DNA from 3 places in the Sporosarcina sp. SAFN-010 genome. Region 1 is predicted to be linked to each of the others. Evidence: riboswitches for the same ligand, from Rfam matches in the RefSeq annotation. Region 1 holds a riboswitch; each other region holds the start of a gene.
What was found. Region 1 has a riboswitch for cyclic di-GMP ahead of ACR65F_RS03200 (LuxR C-terminal-related transcriptional regulator). Riboswitches for the same ligand answer to the same signal wherever they lie in the genome.
Positions count from the first base shown of each region.

Region 2: another riboswitch for cyclic di-GMP. It lies ahead of ACR65F_RS11910 (NPCBM/NEW2 domain-containing protein); the one in region 1 lies ahead of ACR65F_RS03200 (LuxR C-terminal-related transcriptional regulator).
Region 3: another riboswitch for cyclic di-GMP. It lies ahead of ACR65F_RS04385 (anti-repressor SinI family protein); the one in region 1 lies ahead of ACR65F_RS03200 (LuxR C-terminal-related transcriptional regulator).

Region 1 covers NZ_JBPFDS010000002.1:45,608-51,712, forward strand. Annotated here, with positions in the region: gene ACR65F_RS03175 (TasA family protein) at 1-111, opposite strand, end outside; gene sipW (signal peptidase I SipW) at 145-738, opposite strand; gene ACR65F_RS03185 (hypothetical protein) at 704-1,333, opposite strand; gene ACR65F_RS03190 (TasA family protein) at 1,498-2,094, opposite strand; gene ACR65F_RS03195 (hypothetical protein) at 2,084-2,314, opposite strand; cyclic di-GMP riboswitch class II at 2,706-2,788, shown strand; gene ACR65F_RS03200 (LuxR C-terminal-related transcriptional regulator) at 2,842-3,495, shown strand; gene ACR65F_RS03205 (S-layer homology domain-containing protein) at 4,828-5,910, shown strand; gene ACR65F_RS03210 (hypothetical protein) at 6,004-6,105, opposite strand, start outside.
Region 2 covers NZ_JBPFDS010000010.1:2,868-8,972, forward strand. Annotated here, with positions in the region: gene ACR65F_RS11910 (NPCBM/NEW2 domain-containing protein) at 1-3,244, opposite strand, end outside; cyclic di-GMP riboswitch class I at 3,384-3,467, opposite strand; gene ACR65F_RS11915 (general stress protein) at 3,758-4,195, shown strand; gene ACR65F_RS11920 (methyl-accepting chemotaxis protein) at 4,331-6,105, opposite strand, start outside.
Region 3 covers NZ_JBPFDS010000002.1:307,104-313,208, forward strand. Annotated here, with positions in the region: gene ACR65F_RS04370 (mechanosensitive ion channel) at 1-1,487, opposite strand, end outside; gene ACR65F_RS04375 (hypothetical protein) at 1,659-1,925, opposite strand; gene ACR65F_RS04380 (helix-turn-helix domain-containing protein) at 2,589-2,924, shown strand; gene ACR65F_RS04385 (anti-repressor SinI family protein) at 3,216-3,371, opposite strand; cyclic di-GMP riboswitch class I at 3,392-3,477, opposite strand; gene ACR65F_RS04390 (hypothetical protein) at 3,753-4,736, opposite strand; gene ACR65F_RS04395 (sugar phosphate nucleotidyltransferase) at 4,753-6,105, opposite strand, start outside.

The sequences.
Region 1 (6,105 bases):
CTCTTTCTTGTCTGTGTCATTTTCACTATCTGCAAATACACTCACTACAGGAAGAAAATACAATCCGCCAATTAATAAAAAGAACTGAAAAACTGAGCGCAGCCTTTTCATGGAGATTCCTCCTTTTATTTCTCAACAACCTACTCAGGAAGAACTTTTCCCGCCATCTTCCCCCAGTAATTCTGCTTGTTTTTTAGGGGACACTTCTATTTCAGACAGCGCTCTCCATACCACAAACCCCGAGTAGATAAGCAATAGAAATCCAGGTATTAGCAGAAAAAATGCACCGTTCTTTGATTGGGAAAAGTTAATGAGGTACCCAGCGTAAGGAACTGTAATACCTGTGTACTCTGCTACGACATTTTCAGATAGAACCGGATTCATGTCTTCTGCATTGTTGTTGTCGCCTTTTGTGCGGTAAAGTACAGAATCTCCACTTTTGATTACCTCTGTAATTCGGTGTGTAATTAAAATTCCATTTTCTTCCTGAAACGTGATGACATCGCCTTCCTTATATTTGGTCTTATCTGTTGCTTGTTTTACAGTAATAATTGATCCAGTTTTAATTCCAGGCTCCATTGAACCCGACAAAACTGTCTTAATTTGGTTACCCAAAAGCTGGGGTTCACCTCCAGATATCTTCGTGACACCCACCAGCGAGGCTATGCTAATTAATAGTATTATCAATATGCCTGTGATGAGACTATTTATCCATTTCATTACTTTCAGTTTTTTCATTTGTATTCCCCTCCGAATTCTTTGTATTTAATTTTTGTTCTACTGTATCACTCGTTTCTTCATCCTTTTTCTCAACTGGTTTTTCTTCTGATGCTTTATTTTCTGTGGAATTCTTATCATCTGGACTCTTTTCTTCTGATTTGTTTACTGAATTTCCCGTTCCGTCTGGCTTTATTTGATCCTCACTGTTAGGTGTCTGCGAATCCTTTTCTTCATCAGCACCTGAATCCACTTTGTCTTCTAATTCACTTGACTCCATATTTTCCGGATCGGTTACTTTTTCGTCTTCATGTACCTCATCCTTTTCCACTTCAGATTTATCCTCACTGCCCTTACAATCATCGTCGGCTCCTTCACTTGGCATTTCGTCATTTTCATTTTCCTCATCACATTCACTCTCTTCCGACTCTTCCTCCCATGTACCTGCAGTAATCACCTGTGAAACTTTCGATTGGTCGCCTAAATATGCAGACGTTTCAGACGACATGTAACTAATGCTGAAAATAGATAAATAGAAAATGGCTGTTATCTTTAAAAGCAGAAAAAGACCTTTATACGTTTCCCGGGCAGTACGTTTTCGGTTGTTTCTCAGCACTATCACTCCTTTATAATAGTAATAGGTAAACGGTCATTATATATATTCCTCAAAACACAAGGCACTATTATATGTTGAGAAATATACATAAGGGAGAGCATGGATGATCAATTGAAGTGAAAGAAGGGAGGAGAAATGCTCTCCTCCCTTGATATAGAAAGAATTTATTTTGAAGTGCCTGCTGTCTGTTGTGCATCAAATTTCCACTTTAATTCTAAGGATGCTTTTTGGTATGCATTTTGGTCTGCGCCATTATCATTAAATCTGAATTTCACATACATATTGTCCGTTGTACCAGCTTTGATACCGCTTTTCTCACCGCCCTGCCATCCAAAAAACTTCGGGGATTCATTTTTAACGGCATCCGCTGACATACTCTTCAATTCGTTCAATGTCTTACTTACAATGACATTGCTTTCCCCAAGAATGCTACCTTTATCTTCATTTTTAAGAAAATCCACCACAATATGATCGCCAAAACCTGCAACTGATTCAGTGTAGTCAGTCGTTAGAAAAATTTTAGAAATATCCAGACTCCCCGTATTTTCTAACTTAAATGTACGATTCATCCAATCACCAGGTTTAATATTATCAACCTTGATAATTTCCACAGGATTGAGTGTTAAATCCAATGTCCCTGCAGCAAATGTGTTAGTAGATGTTTCTACATCGTTAAAATAAGCATATGTTCCTCCACCAATCATACTAATAGCCAACACTCCAGTTGCAACACCCATACCTAATTTCGCTTTAATACCCATTTTTTTGTTCCCCCTCAGATTTGTTTTTAAATTTGTCATTACGTTTACTAACTTGGACAATACTTTTTTTAAGTATCGTTTCGAAGTCTTGACCATTTTCGATGTCATTACTTCTTCTTTTTGTGTAGGCTCCGAAACTCTTCCTATCAAGATGTTTCTTGTTTCTGGAAATGTCTTGTAAGATTAGTTCTTTCTTAGCCGCTGCAAACAACTTGATCATTCCTCACACCTTCAGTTTCGCTCATAGCGATGTACCTTCAATGATGTACTTTAATTAATGATTCTTATTTATGAAAGCCCCCCTTATTCTGCAACCAACCGCTATGATATTGGAACTAGCTTTAGTATAAACACAGGGAAATTAATTCTCGTCCCTCTAAGGTGTAATATTTAAAATGTTCACACACCACTTAAGGATAATTCCAATGGTATTATTTAGTGCCATTCACTTTTACATTTCTGATGGTAGAATATTTTTATTGGTTGGTTTGTAGCATCTAAAAGAGACAAAACGACTAAACAAGAAATAATCTTACAAAAAAGGTTCTTTATCTCCCTTAAAAATCGACAGTCTTTTCAGAAATCATCATGTATACTATTAGTATGTAATTACTAAATTGGAGACTATGAACTACATCCTCTATCTGGGCACCTTGGATGTATGGAGTCAGTGGTGCAACCGGCCTCATATCATTTGTACGTATTATATGAGACACACTCTTTAGTGAGTGAGGAGGCTATATATTGATGAAAATAGTATTAGTGGATGATCAAACACTCATTCGCAAAGGGCTGATCTCGTTTTTATCACTGCAGGATATGATGGAGGTGTCCGGAGAAGCCAGAAACAAGCAAGAAGCACTTTCTCTGATTCAAAGAGAAAATCCGGATTTGGTGATTGTTGCATTCCACTTAGGAGAAGAATGGGGATTAGAAGTGATAACCGAAGCGAGAAAGCGAGGGGCTACCTGCAAATTCGTCATCCTGATCTATTCAAAGGACCCGATGTCTTTCCAATACGCAACAGTCATGGATGTAGAAGGTTATATATCACTGGAAGCACACCCCGAAGAACTCATATATGCACTTCAAATGATTCAAAGAGGAAGAAAATATTATGACCCGGACATAATAGATCAATTGATACAGTCACAGAACAGCCCACATATGGATAACAGCCATGTAAATCTTCTTACCTCGAAGGAAAAAGAGATCTTACAAAAACTCGGTCAGGGATTTTCGAATAAACAAATAGCCGAGAACCTATACATCACCGAAAACACAGTGAAAAAGCATGTAAGCCAGGTCTTATCAAAATTGGATCTTGGTGATCGGACACAAGCAGCGCTCTATGCGAATGTAACAGGATTGGTGCAATATAAGCATGAAGTGCTGGTATGATCATCCCAAAACTCAGATACTCAGACGGGCCCCCTTGCCATGGCAAGGGGGCCCGTCTGGTTTGTATATTTTGTCACATTGCTCTTTTAGTAATGATTCAACTCCCTGAAAGCTCATCATTTCCTTCTTTAACACCACTTTCAAAATTTCATATGCAGCAGTATCTAGCAGTCCATAGGAACAATATCCTTATACATCACGCGTGTTGATTAAACATAATTATACAGCTCCAACATGACAGATTTTCTTTAGACGTTTCATTGGTAAAGCTCTCGTGCAATTTAATTCTTGCACGTTCTTCATGAAAAGGCGCCCGAGGTAAGTATGTTTTTCCTACCATAACTATCGTTTAGTCAATGGAAAGAAGCGTTTTTGACTTCTTTAGTTTACGAAGTGCAGCGCGGCTCAATTTACCCACAATTATTTAAGAAACACGCTTAATGATTGCATAATCAAGCTGTTTCAAATGCTTTGAAAGAGACAAATAATAGACGAGAAATAAGCCAACACTGGCACCTAAATTAGCTGAGTACCTTAATTTGCTGCGTTTGGTACGAGATAGGAAATGAGCACAGAATTCGTGCATTTAATGGCTGTTTCCACGTATTCGAATTCATTTAAAATCGCTTGTAGTTCATCTTAATAATGAAAATTTCGAATCTGTTTTTGAAGCGTGGCATTCTTGTTCATGAAAAATAGAAGATGAAGGTTTAGAAGACTTACTATCATCATTATCATTAGAAGAGCGCGAGTTAATGTTTCTCTTATAATCTGATTGTATATCACAGTCAATATGTGCCTAGCATTTTGGAATTTCAGTTGTGAGAGTAAAAAAAACGGAAAGTGCGGTTGCTTAAAAAGCTTAGAAAACAGCTGATAAAAAGTAAGGATTAACAAGCTATCATTCAATAGGATGTAAGTAGCTGCTATTCGGCTACATTCAAACATACATTAACCTGAATGATTGATTGTTTGACAAAAAAGGTTGAACCTTTACCCAAATGCTTTCTAATCCAATTAACTTTTGTGAAACTAAGGGAAACTTTACTCCTGAGACCTATCGTTTCCTTAATGGAGAGATGCTCGATAAACTTATAGATAAAATTATCATAAGCGATGTTCATATGTCTGCAGTCGTTGATTATTTGAAATTTGCAGTGCTGGTATAAAAAAGGGAAAGTGCGGTTATTTGTAACCTTCAAAACTGACTCAATGCTACTCGATTATAAGAAGAATAAAGTAGTCCTAAAGATCTATTTAACCTGGATATAATAGTAAATACAATAAAATTATGGTATACTGAATTCACAAAAAATAAAGAGGAGCGATGTAATGAAACGATTAGTAACCGCAGTTTTATCACTTACACTCGCAGTTGGTTTAACTGCGACTCCAGCTTATGCAGCTGCAAAAACCGACTTCACAGATGTCCCCAAGTCCAATCAATTTCATGATGAAATTCAATACTTAGTTGGTGAGAAAGTAATTAGCGGATTTACAAACGGACAGTTCAAACCAAAAGAAAATTTGACTCGCGGCGAAGCCACTATGATGATTGGTCGTATGCTTAAATTGGATAGCACCCAGCGGACAACAAAGTTCAAAGACGTTACCAAAAGCTACGCAGGTAGCGGTTACATTGCATCTGCTACAAAAGATGGAATCATTAGTGGTTACTCGGATGGCACCTTCCGCCCAAACCAAGAGGTTACACGCGGTGACATGGCGCTGATCATTGCAAAAGCATTCAAACTACATTATCAAGCTCACTATAGCTTCACCGATATTAACTATCAAATGAAGGCGTATGACTCTATTCGCTACTTAGCAGGTGCTTCTATTACAACTGGTTATGCAGATGGAAGCTTCAAACCCTACGGCAAAGTCACACGCGAACAATTTTCAGCTTTCTTAGCACGCGGTATGAGTCCAGTGTACAAACAGAAAACTGCTATGGCTGGAAGCTATGCTGCGAACATGACCAAACAGTATACCTACACAGGGGCAGATGGAGAGATTGTACACACTTATAAGTATGTAGAGAAAACTACTTCTGGTGCTAACCTTGGATATGTTTGGGAAGCTAATAACTTAACAGACGGAAGTATCAACTATTACTTACAAAGTGAAAATAGCGATTCTCTTTCTTCAGGGCAGCCTGAATCCCATTCGTATATCGATATGAAATATCCGGTTACAGTAGGTAAATCTTGGCCATTGGAACTGACCGGGAATCACGAATCCAAAATCACCAAAATACAGGCCACCGTTAAAACTCCTTACAAGACATTTAACAATGCGGTCGAAGTTTCCAATACCCGAGGATATAAAACTTACTACGTTCAAGGTATCGGAAATATAAAAACTATCGATCCTTCTGGTACGGTAATCAGCGAATTGAAATCCATTAAATAAGCTTGATTTCCATAATGTCTACGAAAACGTCAGCAACTGCTGGCGTTTTTTTATTCCCTACTCACATACCAAAAAGTCTGTAACCTGAATCGGTTACAGACTTTTCACGTTCCCTCTCCGTAGGAAATCACGAATAAGTACTGGCAAATATCCAATGTATATCAAATAGACTGGAGTTAACGGCGCACGATACCG
Region 2 (6,105 bases), on a different contig from region 1:
TCGCATTCTTCACTTCGTAAACAATTTCATAAGATCCTTTTTTCGTTACATCTACCATATTTGATTTAATCACTACATCTTTGGTAATGTTTTGACCGGAAAACGAAGTTGCGTTTACGTAATCCATTGGCTCAAACGCTTGATGTAATCTTAACGTAACTTGTTCTTCTACAGATAAGTTCGGTTGCTGTGAGTGAACTTCCACAGGTTTTAAAGGAGTTAACTTCCTGTCATACGCGACGATTTCATAAGTATAAGGAACACTCGTATCTACGTTTCTATCTATGAATGAAGTTCCTGTTGTATAGCCTACTACCTTGCCATTACGGAGGATTTCATATCCCATAGCAGCGCCCTTATTTGCTTCATCAATATCATAGGACAGGTTGATTTCTTTTTTATCTGGATTTGCAATTATTGAATGCGCAGTAACTTTTGCATCTTTTGAGAACCCATTACCTTCGTAATCTCGTCCTAAACTATGCATGTACTCTAACTTCACATCTGGTTTTGGTAAGTGTGCGACTTTCTCTTTCATCTTAGCGGTAGCTGTTACGTAACCCCAGTCTTCGAAAAATGCCGTTAGGTCCGTTTCGGTTGCTAAAGATAATCCCACAACTAATCGTTGCAAATTACTTCCTAATCCATTCATGACACCTTCAGGGTTTGTCCGAGCAATTCGGGAAGCCTTACCATAACTATCTTCGCCATAATAATATTGCACTTGCTCAAGTACCCCTAAGTAAGTCCAGAAACCATGTTGAACCGTTTCACCTGAAAACCTTTTGTACATGGAATTCCAATCTACACGGTCTTCTGTGCTGTTATTGAATTTCTTTCTCATAATTACTGAGTAGATGTTGTTCGTTATCTCAGTGTGTTCCATCGTGGAGTTATTAATGTTATGGCCCCATTCATGAAAATAAGCCCATCCATCATTTCCAGGTACACTAAATGGCTTCACGATTTGTTTAAAGAATCCATCATCTCTTCTAGGAGAATTCCCTCCGTTAAATCCTGTATATCCCCAATCCGACCAACCATAAGGCCCTTTGGTGAATACCCGTGATGTAAACTTTGCATTGAAATATTGGTTTCTTGGATCTGAATCATCCACGACAGCACCACTAATTTTTTGGTACTCGGTCCACATCATTTCCCATTCTTTCATCGTGTCTGATACGGTCTTCCCAGTTCCTTTTAATTCTTTAATTCCCTTTAGAGCGCCCGCAGCACTTGTAGAAATTGTATTATTTTCGGACACTAGTTCAGAGACGTTATACACAACATCATTCGGTTTTCCGTTTGCAAAGTCGTTGTCGTTCACACTGATTTTCTCTACATATTCTTCCAATTCTTTTTCATACGCTGCGGGATCTGTTATTCCATGATAGTAGACAGGGAATTTAGTTCCCCCAACTAGTCTTACTTTTGGAGCAAATGACTGTTCAGTTGGTAGCGCATTGTTTTCCACATATGCAACAGATGGCTTCATGTTATCGAATGCTGGAACGGTTATTCGATTCAATCCTTGTTTTAACGCATATCTTCTAATCCATCCATTTTTATCATCAGCTATTTGACCAAGAACTAGATTTGGCATGACGCCGTTTTCATCTGCTTCAACTGTAATTTGGATTGTCTCACCTGGCACTACGTATCTACCAAATGTATCTAGTGAGAACGAGGTTCTGGCAATTTGATGTTTGCTGGCTTCTGTACTTGAGTTCCCCCGCTGCGATGCAATCACGATTGATTCGTTAGAAACATGTACGTTGTTGAGTACGTCTTTTGCCATTGTTACGTATTGTTGTAACTGTTCTTTTAAAGGATGCTTCGCAACTTCTTTCTCCAATTGTTGAATTGCATCCATAGAAGCAAATTCCGGCTTTAACTCATTCATAAGACCATCTGTGAATAGATTGGCGACTTGCTCTTCTATCGGGTCCTGACTGTAGAAGGCTAGTTCCGATAACGTGGCCCAGTTTTGGTTAGATTTTTTAAATTTGAATTTTACGCGCTTAAATTCGGTTGGTGCAAATTTGACTTCAACTAATCCAGCAACCATATTATGCTGCCCTGTTGCTACAAGCTGATAGGTGTCTCCTTTGGATGTTTTGGAAGTATAAATTTCAACCTCTTCAGCAAACCCCTTTCGGTCAGAAGGTCTTGCCCCATACATAAGTCGATTTAACGTTACGCTATCTTTAAATTCGACTTCGACTTCGTTTGAAAAGTCATTGGTGTTACTTCTATTTGTTTCCCAGTACGTGTTAAGGTTGCCGTCAATTGCATTTTCAATAACGGCACTCGCATAATGCCCACCATTGTTGCGAATCCCTTTGATGTTTTGACGATCCATTCTAAAAAACTGAGAGTAGGCTTCATTTGAATAATGCAGGAATGGTTTAGTTACTGCTGTAGTAGATTCAATTTCCGCTTTGTTAATGAGAACTTTTGCATTCTCTATATCTTCTTTGAATTGAGGATAGAACGGATGCCCCTTTGCTTCAGCATCCAATCTCGTTAACGCATCCAGCGTTTTAAACTGATCACTAACTGAACTTAGCGATGCATCCGTGAATAGTGTTTCCATTTTGTCGGATACAGAATCTTCTTTGTAAAATTGAAACTCTGAAGCGCTTGCCCAGTCTTGGTTAGCTTTTGTGAATACAAATTTAACTCGCTTAAATTTCGTCGGGGCAAACTGGATTTCTACTACATCACCTGTTGAGCCGTTGTAACCTCCTGAAGAAACTAATGAGAAATCATTACCATCGGCTGATTGTGAACTATAGATTTCAAACTCTTGTGCAAAGCCTTTTCCTTTTGCACTGGATTGGCGCGCGGCATAGACAATTCTATTTAAGGTTGTGGATTCGTTAAGATCCACCACAACTTCGTTAGTAAATGAAGCACTATTCGGCTTATTTGTTTCCCAATGTGTCTTCAGTTCTCCGTCAATCGCATGATTAATAGGAGAGCCTGAGTAGTTCCCTCCATTGTTTGTGATCGATTTTATATTCGAGATAGGCATTTTGAATACTTCATCGTATGCAGGTAGACTCGCTTTTCCGTACAAGTCGAATTTTCGAACCGATGCAATACCGGTACTTTGGTTACTTTCTGCTACAGTAGGCATGACTAATCCTTCTTGCGGTTGTACATTTGCTAATACAGAAATTGGACTGCAGACTACGTTAAGAGCCAAGGCAGCTGCTGTTGCGAACGCAATCATCTTCATATACTTTTCCTCCTCATGAATATATTCCCTACTGAGCGCACAAAAAAAGCTACTCAAAAAGAGTAGCTTTGGATTATATAAAGTCAAAAAAACAAGTAGCAGTTAGTTAACTTTACTAAACAAAAAGTAGTGTGTACTCTTCGGCAACTGGCTGACATAGTGATACACCTTAGTCCCTATAGCTTTGCGTCCCTAAATTTCTTTAGGTTTGCCTATTCAGTTATTTTATAGTTTAAATACTATCATACCTTTGGTTCCACACCATGAACAAATAGCACTAGATTCAAGTTGCTTGTTTTCAGGTAATGTTGGAAGGGGGTTTTATATTAATATTGGTTTAACTTACATAAAAACCAAGTAACTTTCATTGAAAATTACTGAAAAACCAATTCCCGAGAGTTGCAAATTAGAAATACAATTCTAGAAAAGTAAAGTGTTAAAGTGAAATGTGTCTAAAGAAACTAAATAGGGGGTATAGAATTCATTGTTCAAGCAAACAGGAGGTAATTTACAATGAAGAATTACGATATTGAGGTATATGAAAACGAACAACAAGTGGTTGAAGTTGTTGAACGATTAAGAGAGAGAGGCTACAAAACCGAGGAAATTTCAGTGATTGCTAAAAATACAAAAAATCTGCCTGAATTCACACAGGAAGTAAAGCCGTCCACTAAAGATGGAGCCATCGCTGGGGCATTAACTGGTGGAACACTGGGGATAGCAGGCGTAATTGCAGGGATTTCGGCAGTAGTGGTTCCCGGACTTGGCGCCGTGTTAGCTGCTGGTCCTATTATTTCAACTATTGGCGGAGCAGTTGTAGGTGCTAGCTCGGGTGCTGGTGGATTAAAGCATGCACTTATGGAAATCGGAGTTCCTGATGAGGAATCCGAACGCTATTCAGAAGACGTTCAGGAAGGTAAGATCCTAGTATTTCTTCATCCCGAAAAGTGAAGACGAATTTACAATCTTATCTTTGTACCGCTCACAGTCAACACTTTTAAAAAGAAGGCAGCCAATTGAATGATTGGCTGCCTTCTTAATGTTTCAATTGATATATTCTGAAGTAACTTGGTGGCTATCCACGAGTTACACCGTGAATTTACCGATTTCACCTTTTAAATCTTCCGCTATATCGGATAGGTTCTTGGCAGCGGCAGCAACTTCTTCAACTGTAGCCGTTTGCTCTTCTGTCGTTGCTGCAATTTCTCCAGAGTGGCTTGCTAACTTTTCGTACAACGAGGAGATCTGCTCAATGGATTTCAGTAAATTCCCCATTACGTTCTCGACTTCTGTAGAAATCGTTGTCGCTTCAGTTGTCTGTTCTGAGACAGACTGGACTGCAAGTAAAATACTTCTAAAGGCTTCTCCCGACTCACTGACTAAGGCAGTTCCATTTTTCACTGCTTCATAACCATCTGTCATGCTGTCGACAGTTTGTGAAATATCTTGTTTGATTTCACTGATGAGCTGGCTAATGTGGTTAGCAGCACTACTCGATTCTACTGCGAGCTTCCGGACTTCATCCGCAACTACTGCAAACCCTTTACCTGCTTCCCCTGCACGGGCAGATTCAATCGCCGCATTCAGTGCCAACAGATTGGTCTGGTCAGCAATAGAGGTAATGAAGACTGAGAAGCTTTCAATCTTAGAAGACTTTTCGTGAAGTTCAATGACAGTTTCTTTAGACTGTCTGGTATAGCTATTGATTTGTTCCATATTCTTTTCAGTCTCTTGCACACGTGCATTTCCGTTTGTTGAAATCGAAACGGTATGCTGTACAAGCTCATTCACATTACTAATTTTCTCAGAAAGTCGATCTACTTCCTGATTAATCGTTCCAATATCCGAAACCGCATGTTGAACAGATTGTGTTTGGTTTTCTGTTTCATACGCCATTTCTTGGACGGAATCAGAAATTTGAACAGAAGCAATTTTCGTTTCATCCGCACTGGCAGTGAATTCGCTCGACATAGCTAGTAATTGGTCTGAAGAGTCAATGACTTTTTCGAAAGCTCCCCGTACCGATACGAGCATCTCTTCATACTGTTCAGCCAATACACCAAAGTCATCTTTTCGTGTAAGCAAGTTGTCTACATGCTCATTTTTAGTGAAATTCAATTTAGCAGTCTGATCAATAACATGACTGAACTCATGGATTGGCTTCGACACTCGGCGTCCAATAACGATGGATAATAAGACAGAAACAATTATTGAAACGACAACCATCACGATTGAAGTTATGTTATTAGCTTGCAATCTTTTGTTGTAATAGTTTGCATCATACGTTAAAGACAGTAAGCGTGATTGTCGAAATGCATTATCCTCACTCGCATCTAGATCGATTTGAGGAATCAATTTATGGGACAGACCTGATTCGCCACTCAGGTTATTGATGACTTTTTCTTTATTGTCACCAATTGCCTTTGTCCCTGCTTTCATCAGTGACTTAGGCAGGAGCGCAGCCTCTCCCTTATCATCTTTCTTATTCATCGAATAAGACGGTACACCATCGATGTCGATCGTATAGATACCGATATCTTTCACATACTCATGTTTCTTTTTTAAATCAGCCGTCACTTTTTCTAAGTCCATCGATTGAATCGAATCCGAAAACTGATCGGCGGTTGCTGCAATTTGAATCATATATTTTTTATCGGGCGTAGGTGTATAACTGAACTTATTCGTTGCTTTTGTAGCTGCACTGATTTCCAGACGATCCGCAACAAAAACACCTGCAACCATTCGCTGCTGCAAGAGATCTTTTAGCCCAAACTCTTTTAAATCAAGTCCTAAATCTGCTTCTCTTGTTGCATATTTGACGACAAATTGATCATTCATCATAAAGATATCAAACCCATCAA
Region 3 (6,105 bases), 260 kb from region 1:
ACATCTACATCTTGCAAGCTGGACTCCATCTTAGACAAGTAACGAGATGCGTGATCGCGTCCACCCAGTCCAAAAGCTAGACCAAATGCAAGTGCAACGCCACCTAGGATGAGAATGAATGCAGCATTGATGATCGCAGGTGCAATCCCAAGCTGACTAAGCGCCATGAAGAACGCGAACGCTAAGATAGCGTATTTCGCGACGTAGCGGAGAATGTGTGGATTCCCTTGCTTCGTTTGCATAACATTTCCAATGAATTTCTCTGCAAGGTTCGCAAGCCAGAACCCGACTGCTAGAATTAGTACTGCAGCAAGTACCATTGGCAAGTAAGCGAAAATCGCAGTTGCCAGAGTCACCATAAACGCAAGTTGTACAATTTGAAGCGCTTCTACAACAAACAATAGAATCACTACAATTTGTACAATCGTTCCGATAACAGATGAAACTGTAAAACTGCCAGAACGGTTCGTTGACTTCACACCCATCTTATTCGATAAGGAGTCTACGCCGAGATTGGCAAGTAACGTTTCCACAATCCCTTTAATCCATTTCGCCACATATACACCAACGAGAATCAATGCAATCGCAACGATGATTTTAGGAAGCATCACCATAATGTCATTCAACATGGCAATCGCAGGCTGGGAAATCCCTTCTAAGTCCAGTACTTCAAGTGCTGAAATGGTAACAGGAATCAAGATTAGTACGAACACGATGGTTCCGATCACTTTTGAAATACTTGTCCCTTTTACAGCAGATGAAACCTTCAATTTGTCCGCAACTTTATCTACACCGATTGATTCGAGCAACTTCGTCACAATCATGCGAACAATTTTAGCGATCAGGATACCTACTACAAAGATTAGTGCAGCACCAACGAGCTTAGGGATAAATGCGACAAATCCAGTTAATAAGTTCTCAAACGGACCACTTACTCCACTTAAACCAAGCGCATTCAATACCGCTGGGATAAACAGAAGTAAAATCAAATAGAATGCAACGTTCGCAGCCGTCGAAATCCACTGTGCTTTATCGACTGATTCTGCAGATCCGCCTACTTTAGAGACATATTTGTGTACATTCACTTTATGTCCTGCAGACAGAATCAGCTTTTTCACGAGGGTTGCAAGCACCCAAGCTAGCAGCAGGATAAGACCTGCTTTTAGAATTCCAAGTACCGCACCGCTTAGTCCTGCAAACACATCCAGGAATGGTGAAGAAATTGTGTTGAGGTTCATAATATTAAAGAAGATGAGGATGGTGAGTAGTAAAATACCGAAAAATACAATCTTGCCGGCAATTCGGTCAGCACTCCACTTTTGGTGTTGCATGTTTAAACGTTCATTCATGTGACCTTTTTTCATGGCTTTCACAACTGCCCCTTCGGCAACTTTAGCAATGATAAAACCAATGATAAGTACAATAATGCCGAGCAGTAGATCTGGTAGCCAGCTGAAAAGGTTTGAATAATACGGGTCTCGGAACATTAAGATCCTCCATTCTAGTAAATAGTCTAGTCATCTATTCCTACAAATGGAGATTGGTAAACCTGCTAAATATAAGTTTCCTTAATAGAAGCCAAGAGTTCATTCAAAATTGACCTATGCGGTTAATAAGCTAAGCATTAGAAAACCAGCTGACTGGTTGCGTCAGCTGGCTTATGTGTTGCGTTTAGATTCGTTCCATTCCGTGTGGGCTTTTTCATTATGATTACGTTCAGAGGACTTCTCTTCACTTTCCCTAAATACAGAAGGCGCATGCTCCCCTGTTTTTTCGCGTTCGTTTTCCAGAAACTCCTGGGTGAAATTCGAATCGGCAGGATCCGACAATGGTAACTCATCCGCAGGTCCTGCTGGTTTCCCTTGTTTCGGCACTTTGGGTTCCAAGTCTTCTTTGTTTGGATATTTCCCGTCTTTAATGGTCATTCCATACTCCCCCTCTTCAACTTAGTTAAGCTAACTACTCCAGTTATCTAATTATAATTCCCTATAATATATAAGTTCAAACACAAAAAACTGTATACTACCCCCCTCTCATTATCGTCCAGTTAAGCTAACGGCATACGGACCATCGCTTCACCTTTTATTTCAATTGCTTGTTACACATGCTACAAAATATTAACAGACTGCTTGTACAATTCCATAGTACTCCATCCTCCAAATATAGTAAGTTTTTTGGATTCATTTTAAGAAATGCTGAATTCGCAAGACCAATCTCCCATTGGTAATCTATGCTGCTCTCACCTACGTACTCTCGCCATACTACTCATCGAACGCTACACAGCCTTCTGTGAAATGTTCAAATTGACAGCAGGTGCATCTTCTTTGTATAGTAGTTTTAAACGATGTGCATCCCCTGTTCTTTAACAAGAACAGGGAATAATCACAGTTCACATGGTTTTTGTAAAGTCATAGCTTCGAATTGGTACTTTATAGTCATAACCATAAACAAATACCATAGACCCATTTCAATAGGTTTTTATACCATACTTCTTTATTTAATAAACCTGATTATTGCAAGTCCTGTACGTAAAATTCATGCGATGCTAGTGATAAAATTTAGTTTTTGCATAACTAAGGGTGATTATAATGTCTATCGGAAAGCGAATTCGCGAACTTCGGATGATAAAAGGATTGTCGTTAACTGAATTAGCAAATCGAGCTGGTGTAGCAAAATCCTATATCTCTTCAGTCGAGCGACAACTACAATTAAATCCTTCTATTCAATTTTTAAACAAAATAGCTGCAGTTCTAGATGTCAGTGTTGAGAAGTTAATTCTTGAAGATGAGGCTCAAGAAGAGGATTTGGACATTGAGTGGCTAGAGTTAGCCAAAGAGGCAATGGATTCTGGAATTAGCAAAGAGCAGTTCAAACAGTATTTGGAATTCCAAAAATGGCAGAAGTCTACCCACGATAATAACTAACGTCTATTATCGTGAGTCCCTTATGATTATTATCCTTATGGTGTGTGTCTAAAGTTAGAAGTAGCTGTTCTGTTAACGCAAGGGGAGCTGCAGTGATGTGAAATCTGATGGTTGCGTGCTGTAATCACAAGTAGCTTAGCAATCTGTAGTTTAGGTGTCCAACCATGTCAGTCCTGATTGTTCATAAGGATGAAATCCACAAAATGATTGCGAACTTTTTATTTTCAAGATCGATTTTACATTTCTGGACTTAACCTCTCTCTTTACGTAAACTAGCATTCCATAAGACTGCTAGTTTGCCTTTTCCTTTGGGAATCCATCATTCGTTTCCTTCAACTTCACATTTTTTAGGAACTCTCTTACTTCCTCCGGGGAGACACCTAGATTTTTTGCTTTCTTCATCAAGAACACCCATTCCCCATCCAACATCTCTCGATCGTTCTTCATCAGAAAATCCCCCTAATAGGATAGGTAGCTCAGCCGTCATAGCAACTTTCCCCTTAGACCTGAAGCTTTGCGTCCTTACTTTTAAGTAAGTTTGCCTTTTCTATGATTTGGTACTTATACCTAATTACCACTATCATATAGGAAAATTCAAAATGACAATATTGACGAATGTTAATGGGTAGGCACTTTTTTTCAAACAGTTCCATTAATACAGTTAATTAAGCACTTTATTTGTAGCGTTAAGTATAATCTCGGTTCCTTGTGTTACCTTCAGACATAGAGGTTAACTCAACCACTAGTATGTAAAAATCCACCCGCGATGGCAGGTGGTCGATTGAAGCTAATATCGCATAGATTCAAATGACAGTGTTAAGTTATTCTCTAATACTGATTATTTTGCCCTTTGTCGCTTAAAGATTTAGTCGCCACATTCATATCTAATTTATTGTATTCGGTTTTAGCTGTAAATAGCACAAGTGGATTCGAACCATTAATACGTTGCGCATCCCAAACCATTCCTTCAAATTTATTATATGAACCGTCTACTTTTATTATTTGTTTTGTTTTCTCGGTTAGTTGCACTTGCAATCCCGTGAAAAGGTTACCTGAACATTCGTTGGGGATTGTCATGGAACCTATTATTTGTATACCTAACACACAATCATCTATCGTCATATTTTCAAAGCGATTAGCATTAATCCAGCTATATGTGCCAGCTCCTGGATTCTCTGCTTTTAGTTGAATAGCTGTTTTAAATCCCACGATTGAGATATTTTCAAACTGGACGAAGCTAATATTGTGCCACTTTCCTTTAGCATATAATGAAAGCCCCGTGCCATTGTAGTTTTTACTTTTATTAATGATTGTCATATTTTCAACTCGCGTTTTATTTGTAGCATCATACTGATCCTGGCCTTTTAGAAATATAACTTCTGCTTGAAAGGTTGGATCCATTACTTGGATAGTCCCATTCCTAATGACCGCATCTTTTTCAACCGTCAACACTCGATAATTCCCTTTCACCACGATTACGGAATTACTTCCAAACTCTAGTTCTACCCCTTCCTTCACGGTAAAACCAGACTTTATTGTATATATTTTATTGGCTTTCAACTTCACTTTTTCTTTCTTTTGCGTTGCACAAAAATCAATAGCCGACTGAATTGCCTTTAAATAATCTTCTGTTTGACCATTCTCATTTGTTATAAAATCTTCTACAGCAACTGTGTCCTCCGGTAGGTTTAGGTTACTTCGCTCCACATTTGCTCTCCCCCACATCTCGTTGTTAAACATTAAATAAAGGATAACGGCACTGCTGATGACAATTATAGCTATCCATCTTATGCATACATCTTTAATCTCCATTTACTCATCTACTTTCCTAGCTCACAACAACGCTACAATGCTTCACCACCTCATCCCATTCCATGTATATGCGAAATATATCCTCTTCTATCAGCTTTGTCCCCGATTGAACTTCAATAAATTCTAAATCTGTAATTGCCTTTAAACCATGCTCAGCACCAATTGGGATATGAAGTACATCCCCGACATTTACAGAATAGAGTTCACCGTCAAGGGCAAATTCACCTTTCCCTTTAATGATGGTCCAAATTTCCCGACGATACCTATGGTTCTGATAGCTAATGTTTTTGTTGGCTTTTATGCAAATCCGCTTTGTCAAAACCTCTTCCCCGTCTTCCACCTTCGTATAGTCAAGGACACGATACCATCCCCAGCGTCTTTCTTCATACATCGGCCTTTGCTCAACACCTTCTAATAGTGCTTTCACTTGAGGACTTTCTCTTTTATCCGATACCAGAATGCCGTCAGGGCTCGCTGCGATAATAAGATCTTTAACACCAATTGCTATAATTGGAATGTCTAATTCATTGATCATATGTGTATTTGTAGAATCCTTAGTCATGGTTCCAGTACCCATTTGATTTGTACACATTTCTTCAGTGAGTGTGTTCCAAGTACCCAGGTCTTTCCAACACCCGTTATAAGGAATCGCCACTATTTTATTTGCTTTTTCTACGACCTCATAATCAAATGACCTATTCGGCAGAAGTGAATAGTGTACATATAATTCCTCGTATTGGATTGGCAAGCCCCGTTCTTCAAGAATGGAAAGGATAAATTCTAACTTGAATGCAAATACTCCTGTGTTCCATAACGCCTGTTGCTTTATTAAGTTTTCCGCCTGTTGTTTAGACGGTTTTTCCTTAAAATTACTTATCTCAATGTAACTTCCTTGATGACCATCTGATTTAGGAGAAAGATACCCATATTTTTCAGACGGGAATGTGGGCTCTACCCCTATTAAGGCGAGTTCAGCATCACAAGATAGTAATGCATCTTCTAAATCAATCACTCTCTGAAAAAAACGTTCTTCAACAAAGGGGTCAACAGGAAGGACTCCAATCACTTCTTGTACGTCCACACCTTTTACGGAATATAGATAGACTGCCGCCAAGGCAATCGCTGAAAAGGTATCCCTTCTCTCCGGTTCAATAATAAGGGGAATTTGTGCACCGATCTGACTTTGAATCATATCTACTTGGGATTTGCTTGTAGCAATCATGGTGGATTGTTGTAGCCCCGCCTTATCCAGCTGCCTCCAGACCCTCTGCACCATGGATTCCAGCTGTCCTCTCTCATCAGCGAGCACTTGCAGAAATTGTTTTGATCTTGACTCATTCGATAGTGGCCACAAACGTTTTCCTGATCC